One region of the Mesorhizobium sp. M0800 genome, then DNA from elsewhere that is predicted to be linked to it. Evidence: predicted binding sites of a transcription regulator. Region 1 holds the regulator's gene; the other holds the start of a gene.

What was found. Region 1 encodes LexA, which represses DNA repair genes until DNA is damaged. Its sites were predicted from a motif close to TGTTCNNNNTGTGTTCNG; they were not measured.
Region 2: a site for LexA is predicted at 4,686-4,703, ahead of NKI18_RS08565 (DNA recombination protein RmuC). Genes of this name have one in related genera too.

What each region holds. Positions count from the first base shown of each region.
Region 1 is NZ_JAMYOZ010000004.1:91,461-98,004, forward strand. Features, by position in the region: gene gltX (glutamate--tRNA ligase) at 1-1,185, opposite strand, end outside; gene NKI18_RS07045 (ComEC/Rec2 family competence protein) at 1,282-3,747, shown strand; gene lexA (transcriptional repressor LexA) at 3,741-4,475, opposite strand; gene kynU (kynureninase) at 4,924-6,171, shown strand; gene NKI18_RS07060 (hormone-sensitive lipase) at 6,268-6,544, shown strand, end outside.
Region 2 is NZ_JAMYOZ010000005.1:34,420-40,963, forward strand. Features, by position in the region: gene dapE (succinyl-diaminopimelate desuccinylase) at 83-1,282, shown strand; gene NKI18_RS08540 (hypothetical protein) at 1,285-1,893, shown strand; gene truA (tRNA pseudouridine(38-40) synthase TruA) at 1,875-2,630, opposite strand; gene NKI18_RS08550 (GNAT family N-acetyltransferase) at 2,650-3,159, opposite strand; gene fmt (methionyl-tRNA formyltransferase) at 3,156-4,085, opposite strand; gene def (peptide deformylase) at 4,102-4,632, opposite strand; gene NKI18_RS08565 (DNA recombination protein RmuC) at 4,736-5,998, shown strand; gene NKI18_RS08570 (GFA family protein) at 6,038-6,442, opposite strand; gene NKI18_RS08575 (cation diffusion facilitator family transporter) at 6,523-6,544, opposite strand, start outside.

The sequences.
Region 1 (6,544 bases):
CGCCTCACCGCTGAGCAGCGCCGCCGCCTTCTCGTCGACCGGCAGCGGCCGCTCGACGAAAAGGAATGCAGCCCCTTCAACAAGTTCGACCAGCGTCTTGGCGCGCTCCTTCAGGCCCGGCAATGCGGCAAGCAGTTGCGCCCTGCGTCTGTCGTCGAGGCGCGCCGCGATTGCCGGGCCGCCTTCAAGATAGGGCAGAGTGGCGATGAAGATGTCGAGCAGCGCCGCGTCGTTCATCCGGCGCATATGCACGCCGTTAAGCGCCTCGAGCTTGGCGAAATCGAAACGGGCGGCGCCCTTGTTGACGTCGCCAATGTCGAACCATGCAATCATGTCGGCGATCGACATGATCTCATCGTCGCCGTGGCTCCAGCCAAGCCTCGCCAGATAGTTGAGCAGCGCCACCGGCAGGTAGCCCATGGCGCGATAGGCTTCGACGCCAAGCGCGCCGTGCCGCTTCGACAGCTTGGCGCCGTCGGCACCGTGGATCAGCGGGATATGCGACATCGACGGCACCTCCCAGCCCATGGCCTGATAGATTACGGTCTGGCGTGCGGCGTTGGTCAAATGATCGTCGCCGCGGATGATGTGGGTGATGCCCATGTCGTGATCGTCGACGACGACGGCATGCATGTAGGTGGGATTGCCGTCCGAGCGCAGAATAATGAAATCGTCGAGATCCTTGTTGGGAAAGCGCACGTCGCCCTGGACGCGGTCATGCACCACCGTCTCGCCGTCTGTCGGCGCCTTGATGCGGATCGCCCCCTTGGCGCCGGGCGGCGCCTCCGACGGGTCGCGGTCGCGCCAGCGTCCATCATAGCGGGGAGGCAGCCCCTTGGCCCGTGCGCTCTCGCGCATTGCCTCTAGCTCGGCAGGCGTCGCATGACAATAATAGGCCTTGCCCATACGAACGAGCTCCTCGGCCACCTCGCGATGGCGCGGCGCGCGCTCGAACTGCGAGACAGGCGCGCCGTCCCAGGTGAGTCCGAGCCAGGAAAGTCCGTCGAGAATGGCTGCCGTCGCCGCATCCGTCGACCGCTCACGGTCGGTATCCTCTATACGCAGCAGCATCGTGCCGCCCGTATGCTTGGCGTACAGCCAGTTGAACAGCGCCGTGCGCGCGCCGCCAATGTGCAGATAGCCGGTGGGCGAGGGGGCAAAACGGGTGACGACCTTATCGGGCATGGAACTCTCAGGCGGGCGAAGGAAGTGGGTTTGCGGACTTTCGCGCGTTGCGCGTTCATGTAGCATAGGAGGTCGAGGGCGCAAGGGGCAGACCCGATGGCTGTGCGAGGCCGAGGTGCGGGCGAGGGCGAGGACGCGGTCAACGGCGTCAGCGAACGCTTGCTGTTTGCTGCTCCCCCGCCTGTCCTGCCGGCACCGGCATTGCTACCCGCTCCGCGCTTCGATGCTCCGTCGCTGCCGGCCAGCGACCCAGCAACGGTTCTCGTGCCCGCGGGCGAGCCCATCGTACGCCTGCCCAGGCGTTTCCGCCTCCCGTCACCGTCCCGTATCCGCAACAGCGTAACCTCGGCAGCCGGCCTGGAACTCGACCGCGGCATCGCCTTCCTGCTGGTGCCGGTGTTCCTCGCATGCGGGGTGGTCGTATATTTCGGGCTGTCGGTGGAGCCGGCCTTTCCACAGCCGATCGCAATCGCGCTCCTCGCGGCCCTTTGTGCCGTCGTCTCGCGGTCATGGCCCAGGACGCGCCTGTGCTTCATGGTGGCGCTGCTCTGCGCGCTTGGCGTACTTGCCGCCAAGTTCGAGACATGGCGTGTCGGAACGCATATGCTCGGTTCCGAAATCTCGACGCGGCTGACGGGTCGCGTCGTATCGTACGAGCCCATGGCGAGCGGCCGCATCAGGCTGACAATCGATGTGATCTCAACCGCCAGGCCGACACTGCGCTACATGCCGGAACGGGTCCGCGTTTCGGCGATGAAGATACCGGCTGCGCTGACCGCCGGTTCCGAGATCACCGGCTATGTGCGGCTGCTGCCGCCGACCGGCCCGGTGCGGCCCGACAGCTATGATTTCTCCTTCGACAGCTATTTCGCCGGTATCGGCGGCAGCGGCTTTTTTCTCGGCAATCCGAAAGTCGTGTCGTCGGGCAGCATGCCGCTTGCCGCGCAGCTTTCTTCCGCGATCGAAGACGCGCGCGAATCCATCGCCGACCATATCCGCAGCCGCATCGGCGGCGCCGAGGGCGAGATTGCTGCTGCGCTGATCGTTGGCGTGCGCGCCGGCATTCCCGAGGAGATCAACGAAGCGATGCGGCGCACCGGCATCTACCACATCATCTCCATCTCGGGGCTGCATATGGCGTTGGTCGCCGGCACCATCATGGCGCTGCTGCGGGGTGCCTTTGCGCTGTTTCCCGATTTCTCATCGCGACGGCCGGTCAAGAAATATGCCGCGGCCGCCGCGCTTTTTTCGATTGCGGCCTACCTCGTCTTTTCCGGCATTGTCGTGGCGGCCGAACGCAGCTTCATCATGCTGGCGGTGATGCTTATCGCCGTGCTGTTCGACCGGGCCGCGCTCACCATGCGCAACCTGGCGATCTCGGCCATCGCGGTCATCCTGGTGTCGCCGCACGAGGTGGTCGGTCCGAGTTTCCAGATGTCCTTCGCCGCGACGGCGGCCCTTGTCGGCGCCTATGCAGGCTGGTCCGATTACCGCGCCGGCAGGGCCACCACGCCGCCGCCGCGGCGGTCGCCGCTACGCTTTGCCACTCGAAAGGTCCTGCTGGGCATGTGCGGTCTGGCGATGACCTCGATCATTGCAGGGAGCGCCACGGCGCTTTTCGCCATATGGCATTTCCAGCGCGTGGCGCCGCTCAGCCTGTTCGCCAATCTGGCCATCATGCCCATCGTCTCACTGGTCGTCATGCCTTTCGCCGTGCTCAGTGCGCTGGCGATGCCGTTCGGCGCGGATGGCCCTTTCCTCTATGTCATGGGCAAGGGGCTGACGGCGATGATCGCCCTGTCCGGGTGGATCTCGGAGCGCTCGCCGATCGATGCGGTCGGGCTGATTTCGCTGAGATCCGTCCTTCTGGTGACGATCGCCCTCGTCATTGCCAGCATGGCGACGACCTGGTTGCGGCTGGCGGCACTTCCTTTTGCGCTCGCCGGCTTGCTGACGACAACGCAGACACGCATACCCGACGTATTGGTCTCGGAGGACGCACGGCTGGTCGCGCTGCCGATCGGCAGCGGTGAACTCGCGGTCAACCGGGCACGCCCGAATGAGTTCACCATCGACAACTGGAAACGCGCGCTCACATCAGAGGCTATCGTCGCGCCGGAAACACCTGGAAAGAACGACCCGCAATTCGACATTGCCGATCCGGCCGACCTACCGCCGGGCATGCCGTTCATTTGCACGGACGGCCTCTGCCTTGCCAGGCATCCATCCGGCGCGATCATCGCGCAAGCCAAGGACCGCGATACTGCGCGGCCAGCCTGCGCCTTTGCCAGCTTGATCGTCATCGACGACGCCACCGCCCATAACCCCTGCTACTACGACCGGCTGGTCCTCGTCGTCACCAAACGGCAACTGGCGCGCGCGGGAAGTGCCGCCGTCTACTTCGATCCACAAGCGGCAACGCGCGCCGAAATCCGTTTCGCGGTCGAAAAATCATACCGGCCCTGGCACGTGCAGCGGAAATTTTCACGCGCGACGCGCGGCCTGCCCCCATACCGCAGGGCCGACAATCCAAAAGCCGGCGCCAAGGGCGCAACTCAGTAGCGGCGGATCAGCCCAACGAGCTTGCCCTGCACCTTGACCCTGTCTGGTCCGAAGATGCGCGTCTCGTAGGCTGGATTGGCGGCTTCCAGGGCGATCGAGGCGCCCTTGCGGCGGAACCGCTTCAGCGTCGCTTCCTCCTCGTCGACCAGTGCCACCACGATCTCACCGGGGCTCGCCGTATCGGCATTGCGGATGATCACCGTGTCGCCGTCGAAAATGCCGGCCTCGATCATCGAGTCGCCTTTGACCTCGAGCGCATAATGCTCGCCGCCCATGATCATATCCGGCGGCACCGAAATCGAATGCGTCTGGTGCTGGATGGCGTCGATCGGCACACCGGCGGCGATGCGGCCCATCACCGGGATCGAAACGGCGGCGACGACATCGTCGTCATTTCCGGCTGCGGGCACGCGCGACGATGTCGGCTTGCCTTGCCGAGGACCGCCTTGCCCAAGACTGCCCTGGATGACACTCGGCGAGAACTTGCGTGCCGCATTGAGGCCGGGGGCGATCGAGTCAGGCAGGCGCAGCACCTCCAGCGCACGGGCCCGGTTGGGCAAACGGCGAATGAAGCCGCGCTCCTCCAGCGCCGTAATCAGCCGGTGGATTCCGGATTTGGAAGCCAGGTCGAGCGCTTCCTTCATCTCGTCGAAGGAAGGCGGGATACCGCTTTCCTTCAACCTTTCGTGGATGAACATAAGCAGTTCGTGTTGTTTGCGTGTCAGCATAGCGACCCCCAACAGAATCAGAAAAACAAACCCAGAACAAACACTATCTGTTCCAGTTGTGTTCCGCAACTGTTTAAAGTTTAATGAATGCGTTAAGGCTCGGGAAACAAACGACGTCCCCTACCGGCGTACCGCATTTTCATCGCCGCGAGCCTCATCGCCTTGATTCTGCTTTCGTTTTGCGCCCTTCTGGCCTCCTAGAAGGCGGCACTGGCATCGGCCGTCGGTCGGCAAATGGCACGGAAGTGAACCCGTATCGACTGTGCGGTTTGGTCAATGCACCGTGAACGAAACGAACTCAAAACGCCAACCTCGGGTTAAGTCCCGGTTTCCATCGCCTGGTCAGGCTGCTTCTCGCCGGTGGAGCCTTGCTGCGCGCAACCAGGTAATGGAAGAACAGTCGATGCGTGTCCGGCGTTGCGTTGGATCTTGGCGGAGCAGACAAATCATGACAGGAATTCCCGATCTCGTGGCCATAAAGGCGATGGATGCCGCGGATCCGCTGCGCGCGATGCGCGACCGCTTTGTGTTGCCGCAAGGAGTGATCTATCTCGACGGCAATTCGCTAGGAGCTGCTTCACGTGCCGCTTTCGATGAACTGCACAAGGCCGCGACCGAAGAATGGTCGCATGATCTCATCCGCGCATGGAACACGGCCGGCTGGTTCAACATGCCGCTTGAACTTGGCGACCAGCTCGGGCGCCTGATCGGTGCCGCGGCCGGCCAGACGGTGGTCTGCGACACGACATCGGTCAACATCTACAAGCTGCTGCACGCCGCCATGGCCATGCGACCGGAGCGGCAGGTCATCGTCGCCGAGGGCGATAGTTTTCCGACGGACCTCTACATGGCTGAGGGTGTGGTTTCGACGCGAAAAGATACGCTGCTGCGCCTCTCGGGGGTCGACGCGCCGACCATCGAAGAGCTGATCGACGAACGCACCGCCGTGGTGCTGGTCAACCACGTCAACTATAAGTCGGGCGAACTGCGCGACATGCCGGCGCTGACGCGCAGGGCTCAGGAAGCCGGGGCGATGATCGTCTGGGATCTCTGCCACACCGCCGGCGCGATGCCAGTCGAGCTCGACAAGGCAAACGCCGATTTTGCCGTTGGCTGCACCTACAAATATCTGAATGGCGGCCCGGGCGCGCCTGCCTTCATCTATGCGGCTGAGCGGCATCTTTCCGACATCCAGCAGCCGCTCACCGGCTGGTGGGGCCATGCACGGCCCTTCGCCTTCGAGCCAGGCTATGCGGCCGGCACCGGCATCCGCCGGTTTCTGTGCGGCACGCAGCCGGTCTTGTCGATGCGCACGCTGAAGGGCGCGCTCGACATCTGGAACGATGTCGACATGACGGCGGTGCGCAAGAAGAGCATCGCGCTGGCGGATCTGTTCATCGAGCTTGTCGAGGCAAAGTGCGGCACTTACGGGCTCACGCTCGAAAGCACGCGCGATGGGGAAAAACGCGGCAGCCAGATTTCATTCATGCATGAGCATGGCTACCAGGTCATGCGCGCGCTGATCGAACGTGGCGTGATCGGCGATTTTCGCGCGCCATCGACCATGCGCTTCGGCTTCACCCCGCTCTATGTCGGCTATGCCGATGTCTGGCAGGCCGTCAAAGTGCTTGAGGATATCCTGCGCACCGGTGCGTGGAAGGATGCGCGCTTCGCCATCAAAGCAGCTGTCACTTGAGATTGATGCGAGAGCTGGAATCGTGAGGCTGGCGACGACGCGCCGCGCGATGCTCACGGCTACGTTGCAAGGCCATATTGCCAGGGAGGGCGCAGGGTGTTCGAACGTCACATTGCCGATTGGGACAACGCCTATGCCAACGGCGCCAACGTAGCCGGCAGCGATCGCTGGCCGGCGGCCTGGATCGAGCCCGCGCGGGTTTTCCGCGACGTGCTTTCGACCGAGGGCAGGGCGCGGCTCGACATGGCCTATGGCGACAACCCACGCAACCGGCTCGATCTTTTCCTGCCGGCCATCAAGCCCAAGGGACTCGTGGTGTTCGTTCATGGCGGCTACTGGATGGCATTCGACAAGAATTTCTGGTCGCATCTTG
Region 2 (6,544 bases), on a different contig from region 1:
TGAAAACCATAATGTCGGCGGCATGGCTGGCCCTTATGTCTGGCCGTGACAGGCCTTGCGCTTTCGACTATCGCTTTTGCCCATGACGCTGCCTACCGATCCGACCAGAAATCTGGCTGCTCTCATCCGCTGCGCTTCCGTGACGCCCGCCGAAGGCGGTGCGCTGAGTGCGCTGGAAGAAATGTTGAAGCCGCTCGGCTTTGCCGTCGAGCGCCCGATGTTTTCCGAATCCGGCACACCTGACATAGAGAACCTTTACGCGCGGCGTTCCGGCAACGGCCCGCATCTGATGTTTGCCGGCCATACCGATGTCGTACCGGTGGGCGATGAAACAGCCTGGACGCACCCGCCCTTTGCCGCCGAGATCGCCAATGGCGAGATGTTCGGCCGCGGCGCCGTCGACATGAAGGGCGGCATTGCTTGTTTCGTCGCGGCGGTAGCGCGACATATCGCGCAGAAGGGCGGCCCGAAGGGGTCGGTCTCGCTGCTGATAACCGGCGACGAGGAAGGGCCGGCGATCAACGGCACGACGAAACTGCTCGAATGGGCGGCCGCCAAGGGTGAGAAATGGCATGCTGCGATCGTCGGCGAGCCGACCAATCCCGACGCGCTCGGCGATATGATCAAGATCGGCCGGCGCGGCTCTCTATCGGGCACGGTCGTCGTCAACGGCCGCCAGGGCCACGCCGCCTATCCGCAGCTAGCCGACAACCCGGTGCGCGGCCTGGTGACGCTGGTCGACGCCTTGCTTCACCCCGTCTTCGACAACGGAACAAGGGATTTCCAGCCGACCAATCTTGAGGTGACCTCCATCGATGTCGGCAATCCTGCCACCAACGTCATCCCGGCGAAGGCGGCGGCTAGCTTCAATATCCGCTTCAACGACACATGGACCGCCGAGACGATCCAGGCCGAGATCCACAACCGCCTCGACCGGGCGGCGAAACGCAAGAAATACCGCGCCGGCAAGAAGACGCCGGTCGACTACGAGATCGTCTGGCGCGACGGGCCGAGCCATGTTTTCCTGACACGCGACGACAGGTTGATCGAGACGCTTGGCGGCTCGATCATGGCGGTGACCGGCAGGAAGCCGGCGCTCTCCACCTCCGGCGGCACCTCCGATGCCCGCTTCATCAAGGATTATTGTCCGGTGGTCGAATTCGGACTGGTCGGCAAGACCATGCACATGGTCGACGAACGCGTGGCGATTGCCGACCTCGAGACGCTGACGCAGATTTATCTGCGCTTCGTTGAAGACTGGTTTGCGCAGGACATATCCTAGTGATGCTTTCAGCGGATGAAACCTACGCTTCGCTTGCCGGTGCCTGGCGGCTGATGCTCGGCAAGGCCGACGGATTTCGCCTGCTCGACCTTTCGGCGGACGGTTTCTGGAACTCCTTTTTTGCCATCGTCGTCGCGGCGCCGGCACTGATCGTCGGCTGGGTCGGTATTGCCAACGAAATCGGCGATCCCAACGCATTCGTCGGCCGTTTCAGCATGTTGATCCGCCTGGCAACCGTCGATATCGGCGCCTGGGTGCTGCCGCTCATAGGCCTCGCCCTGGTGGCGCCGCGGGTCGGCGTCGGCGGCCGTTTCGTCCATTATGTCGTGGCCAGCAATTGGGCCTCGGCGATCATCGCCTGGATGATGCTGCCATCGGCGTTGATCCGGCTTTTCCTGACGTCGGCCAACGAAGTCTCCGGACTCGTGTCGCTGCTGTTGTTCGCGCTGTCGATGGTCTTGACCTGGCGGATGACCAACGTTGCGATCGGCAGGGGTGCGGCCGCCGGCAGCGCCGTTTTTGCCGGCATGTTCGTGGCGTCGCTGATCGTCCTGTTCGGCCTGCAGGCGCTGCTCGGGATCAGCGTTCCGGATCAGCCAGGCGTCGGATAATCGACGCCGACGAGAAACAGCCCGTCGGGCGGCGCCACCTGACCGCAGGCCGCACGGTCGCGCGCCTCAAGCGCCGCCTTGAGGTCGGCAACAGTCCAGCCGCCTTCGCCGACACGTTTGAGCGAGCCGACCATCGAGCGCACCTGGTTGTGCAGGAATGACCGCGCCGAAGCGCGGACCTCAATGAAATCGCCCGCCCGGCTGACATCCAGCCGGTCGAGCGTGCGGACGGGGCTGGTGGCTTGGCACTGGGTCGAGCGGAAGGTGGTGAAATCATGCCGGCCAACCAGCACCTTTGCCGCCTCGTGCATGGCACCGGCATCGAGCTGCTTCGGTACCCACCAGATCTTGCCCTTGTCGAGCGCCGCCGGCGCGCGGCGATTGACGATGCGGTAGAGGTAATGGCGGCCGATCGCCGAGAAACGCGCATCGAAGCCATCCGGCACGACGGCGGCCTTCAAGATGGCGATGCGCACCTTGGCCGCTTGCAGATGCGCGTTGACTGCGTCGCGCACCTTGTCGCCGGGCCATGCCTTGATCAGATCGACATGCGCCACCTGAGCGGTCGCATGGACGCCGGCATCGGTGCGGCCGGCGGCGCGCAGCGAAGCCTGCTCACCACAGAACTTCTCGATCGCCTGCTCGATCGCCTGCTGCACCGATGGCTGGTTGGCCTGGCGCTGCCAGCCGGCGAAGAGACTGCCGTCATATTCGATGTCGAGGCGAAAACGCGGCATTCCCGGATCGAGGCGAAAATCAGGCGGCGAGGGCTGAGCCGAAGGCCGAGGCGTAGACCAGCCTGCCGGTCTCCGGCGCCTCGCCCCAGGCAAGCGCCTGCAGGGCTTCGCTTTGGTAGTCGCTCTCGAATTTCGCGGCACGGGCACGACTGTAGCCGAAACGCCCATAATAGGCCGGATCGCCGAGCACCACGGCGAGCGTCTCGCCAGCAGCCTTCAGGCGGATATGCGCCTCGCGGACCAGCGCACCGCCGATGCCGGTGCCGTGGAACGACGGCTCGACCGCCAAAGGAGCCAAAGCCACCGCCGGGAAGCTCTTGCCGCCATTCTGCACGAAAAGCCGTGAAAACAGGATATGGCCGACCACTTGCCCGTCTTCGTCCGCCACCAGTTCGACGACGGCATCACCGCCGGTGACCAGCGCGTCGACCAGTCCGGCCTCCGTCTGCTGGCCGAATGCGTGTTCTTCGACAAGGCGGATCGCCTCGCGGTCCCGCGGCGTCGCCGCGCGTATGGACATCATGCTCATGACAATTTCATTCCTTTTTCGAGCTTGGCCCCGCGCAGAAACTCCTGCGCGGCAATGGGCCTTGCGCCCGCACGTTGAACTTCGACCGGCCTGATCGCGCCTGACCCGCAGGCGACCGTCAGCCGGTCATCGAGAATTCCTCCCGGTTCGCCGGCGCCTTGCGAGAGCGTCGAGCGAAGCAGTTTCAGCCGTTCCACGCGGCCGCCGATTTCGGCCTCGCACCATGCACCGGGAAAGGGCGACAGGCCGCGAATCTGGTTGTGCACGTCGCCGGCAGGTCGCAGCCAGTCTATGCGAGTCTCCGATTTATCGATTTTCTTGGCGTAGGTCACCCCCACCTCCGCCTGTGTGGTAAATGTCAGCGTATTCCGCTCCAGCCGTTCGAGCGCTTGCACCATCAGCGCAGCACCGAGGACCATCAGCCGGTCGTGCAGATCGCCGGCCGTCATGTCGGGACCAATGGGACATTTTTCAACCATTGCCACCGGGCCGGTGTCGAGGCCTTCCTCCATCCGCATCACCATAATGCCCGTTTCGGTATCGCCGGCCATGATGGCGCGCTGGATAGGGGCAGCGCCGCGCCAGCGCGGCAATAGCGATGCGTGACCGTTGAGGCAACCGAGCCGCGGCGCCTCGAGAATGGGTTTGGGCAGAAGCAGCCCGTAGGCGACGACCACGGCGACGTCGGCACCCAAGGCGCGGAACGCCTCCTGCTCCGCCTCGCCCTTCAGCGACACCGGCGACCGCACCTCGATGCCAAGCCGCTCCGCCTCGCGCTGCACCGGCGACGGCGTCAGTTCGAGCCCGCGCCGGCCGCCGGCGCGCGGCGGCTGCGTGTAGACGGCTGCCAACTCGTGCCCGGCCCCGGCAATCGCCCGCAGCGTCGGCACGGAGAATTCGGGCGTACCCATGAAGATGACACGCAGGGGCATTCGTCGACGCCTACCCCACCATCTTGCCCGGCGCCTTGTCCCTGGCGAGCTTCTTGAATTTCTTGAGCACCATGTCGCGCTTCAGCTTGGAGATGTGATCGATGAACAGCACGCCGTTGAGGTGGTCGATTTCATGCTGCAGGCAGGTCGCCATCAGCCCCTCGGCCTCGATCTCCTGCAGCTTGCCGTCGCGGTCGAGAAACTTCACCCGCACCGCCGCCGGACGCTCGACCTCGGCATAGTAATCGGGGATCGACAGGCAGCCTTCCTCATAGACCGACCGCTGGTCGGAGCTTTCAAGGATTTCGGGATTGATGAAGACGTGCGGCGCCGGCGTCTCGTCCTCTTTGGCGAGGTCGATCACCAGCATGCGCAAGGGTTCGCCGACCTGGATCGCTGCGAGGCCGATGCCGGGCGCGTCATACATGGTGTCCAGCATGTCGCCGGCCAGTTTGCGCAGATCGCCGTCGACACGCTCGACCGGTTTTGAAACCTGGCGCAGGACGGGATCGGGGAGGATGATAAGCGGCTTGATCGACATGGTGTCTCACCTAAGACCTCGCAGGAAAAGCGTCAACCGGGGCGCCTTCGGGTCGTTCACGTTTTGATCTGTGCCGGCAGACCGAATCATCTATGCTGTCGACATGAACGATCTGGCCACCATCCTGTCCGAACCTGTCGCCCGCCTCGGCGCCACCACGATCACGCTCGGCCAAGCCCTGGGTTTCGGCGCAATGCTGTTCCTCGGCCTGTTCGTGGCGCTCGTCGTTGCGCTCTGGCGATCGGCCAAGGCGCGTGCAGTGGCGGCCGCCGAAGCCGCCGACCACGCCCGCGACGCCGAGGTGCGGATGGCCGGCATCTTGGCAAACCAGGCGGAAATGCAGGGCCGCATGGGCGCCATCGCCGAAGTGTTCGGGGCGCGCCAGGCGGAACTGACACAGTCGATCGGCCAGCGTCTCGATGCCATGACCGGCCGCCTGGGCCAGACCATGACCGAGCAGACGAGATCGACGCATGAGAGCCTCGCCAAGCTGCAGGAACGGCTGGCGGTCATCGATATCGCGCAAGGCAACATCCAGTCGCTGGCCGGCCAGGTCGTGCAATTGCAGGCGATCCTTTCCAACAAGCAGACGCGCGGCGCCTTCGGCCAGTCGCGTATGGAAGCCATCGTCGCCGACGGATTGCCGCACGGCGCCTATGAATTCCAGGCGACCTTGTCGAATGGCAGCCGGCCCGACTGCCTGGTGAAGATGCCGAACGGCGCACCGTCGCTTGCCATCGATGCAAAGTTTCCGCTCGAGGCCTGGAATGCCATCCGGGCCGCCGAAGGCGCCGAACTGCAGAAGACCGCCGCACAGGCTTTCCGCCGCGACATCGAGGTGCATGTCCGCGATATTTCCGAAAAATACCTGATCCAGGGCGAGACGCAGGACACCGCCTTCATGTTCGTGCCTTCGGAATCGGTGTTCGCCGAAATCCACGAGAATTTCGAGGCCGTTGTCCAGAAGGCGCATCGCTCACGGATCGTCATCGTCTCGCCATCGCTTTTGATGCTGTCGATCCAGGTCATCCAGGCGATCCTCAAGGATGCCCGCATGCGCGAGCAGGCACACCTGATCCAGGGCGAGGTTATCCGGCTGATGGAAGACGTCTCCCGCCTCGACGAGCGGGTGCGCAAATTGCAGACGCATTTCGGTCAATCGGCCAAGGATATCGAGGACATCCTTGTCTCGACATCGAAGGTGACCAGGCGCGGACAAAAGATCGAGGCGCTGGAGTTTGGCGTGCAGCCGGCGGAGGACACCGCTGGTTCGAATGGCAGCGGAGCAAAAGCGGAAATCAGCCCGCGCGTCGCCGATTCGAAAACCGGGCAGTTGAGGCTAAGGGTCGTCGAAGGCGACGATTGAGAGCTACGCCGGAACCGGAGGCTTCGCCCGGGTCTGGCGCTACTGCTCCTCGATGATGGTTGTGCCTTCGAATTCCGGCAGCCAATGCAGCGCCGAGCGGTGCCAGATCTGCTTTCTCGGCACCAGTTGCTCGCGCTGCCGTGCCGTGCCGACCCTGATACCGTAAACCTTCGGTCCCTCGCCCGCCGACGTGGCGTAGAGATGCGAGCCGCACTCACCGCAAAATGCCTGGGCGCGCTTGGCGCCGCTCGAACCGGTCTTGATATAGATCTTCGGCGTGCCCTTGGTGATCCTGTAATTGTCCTCGGACGCCGGCACGGTGACGCGAAAGGCCGTTCCGGTTAGCTTCTGACAATCGATGCAGTGACAAATGGTGGTCTTTTCCGGATCGACTTCGGCCTCGTAAGTGATAGCGCCACAATGACACGCGCCGTCGATTTTCATCTTCGTTCCTCCTGGAGCTTTTGCCTGCGATCATAGCCGGGACTGCCCGATGGCGCATCGATTTCCTCAAGCCATTTTCCTTAGGCCGGTTCTTGTCCGGAT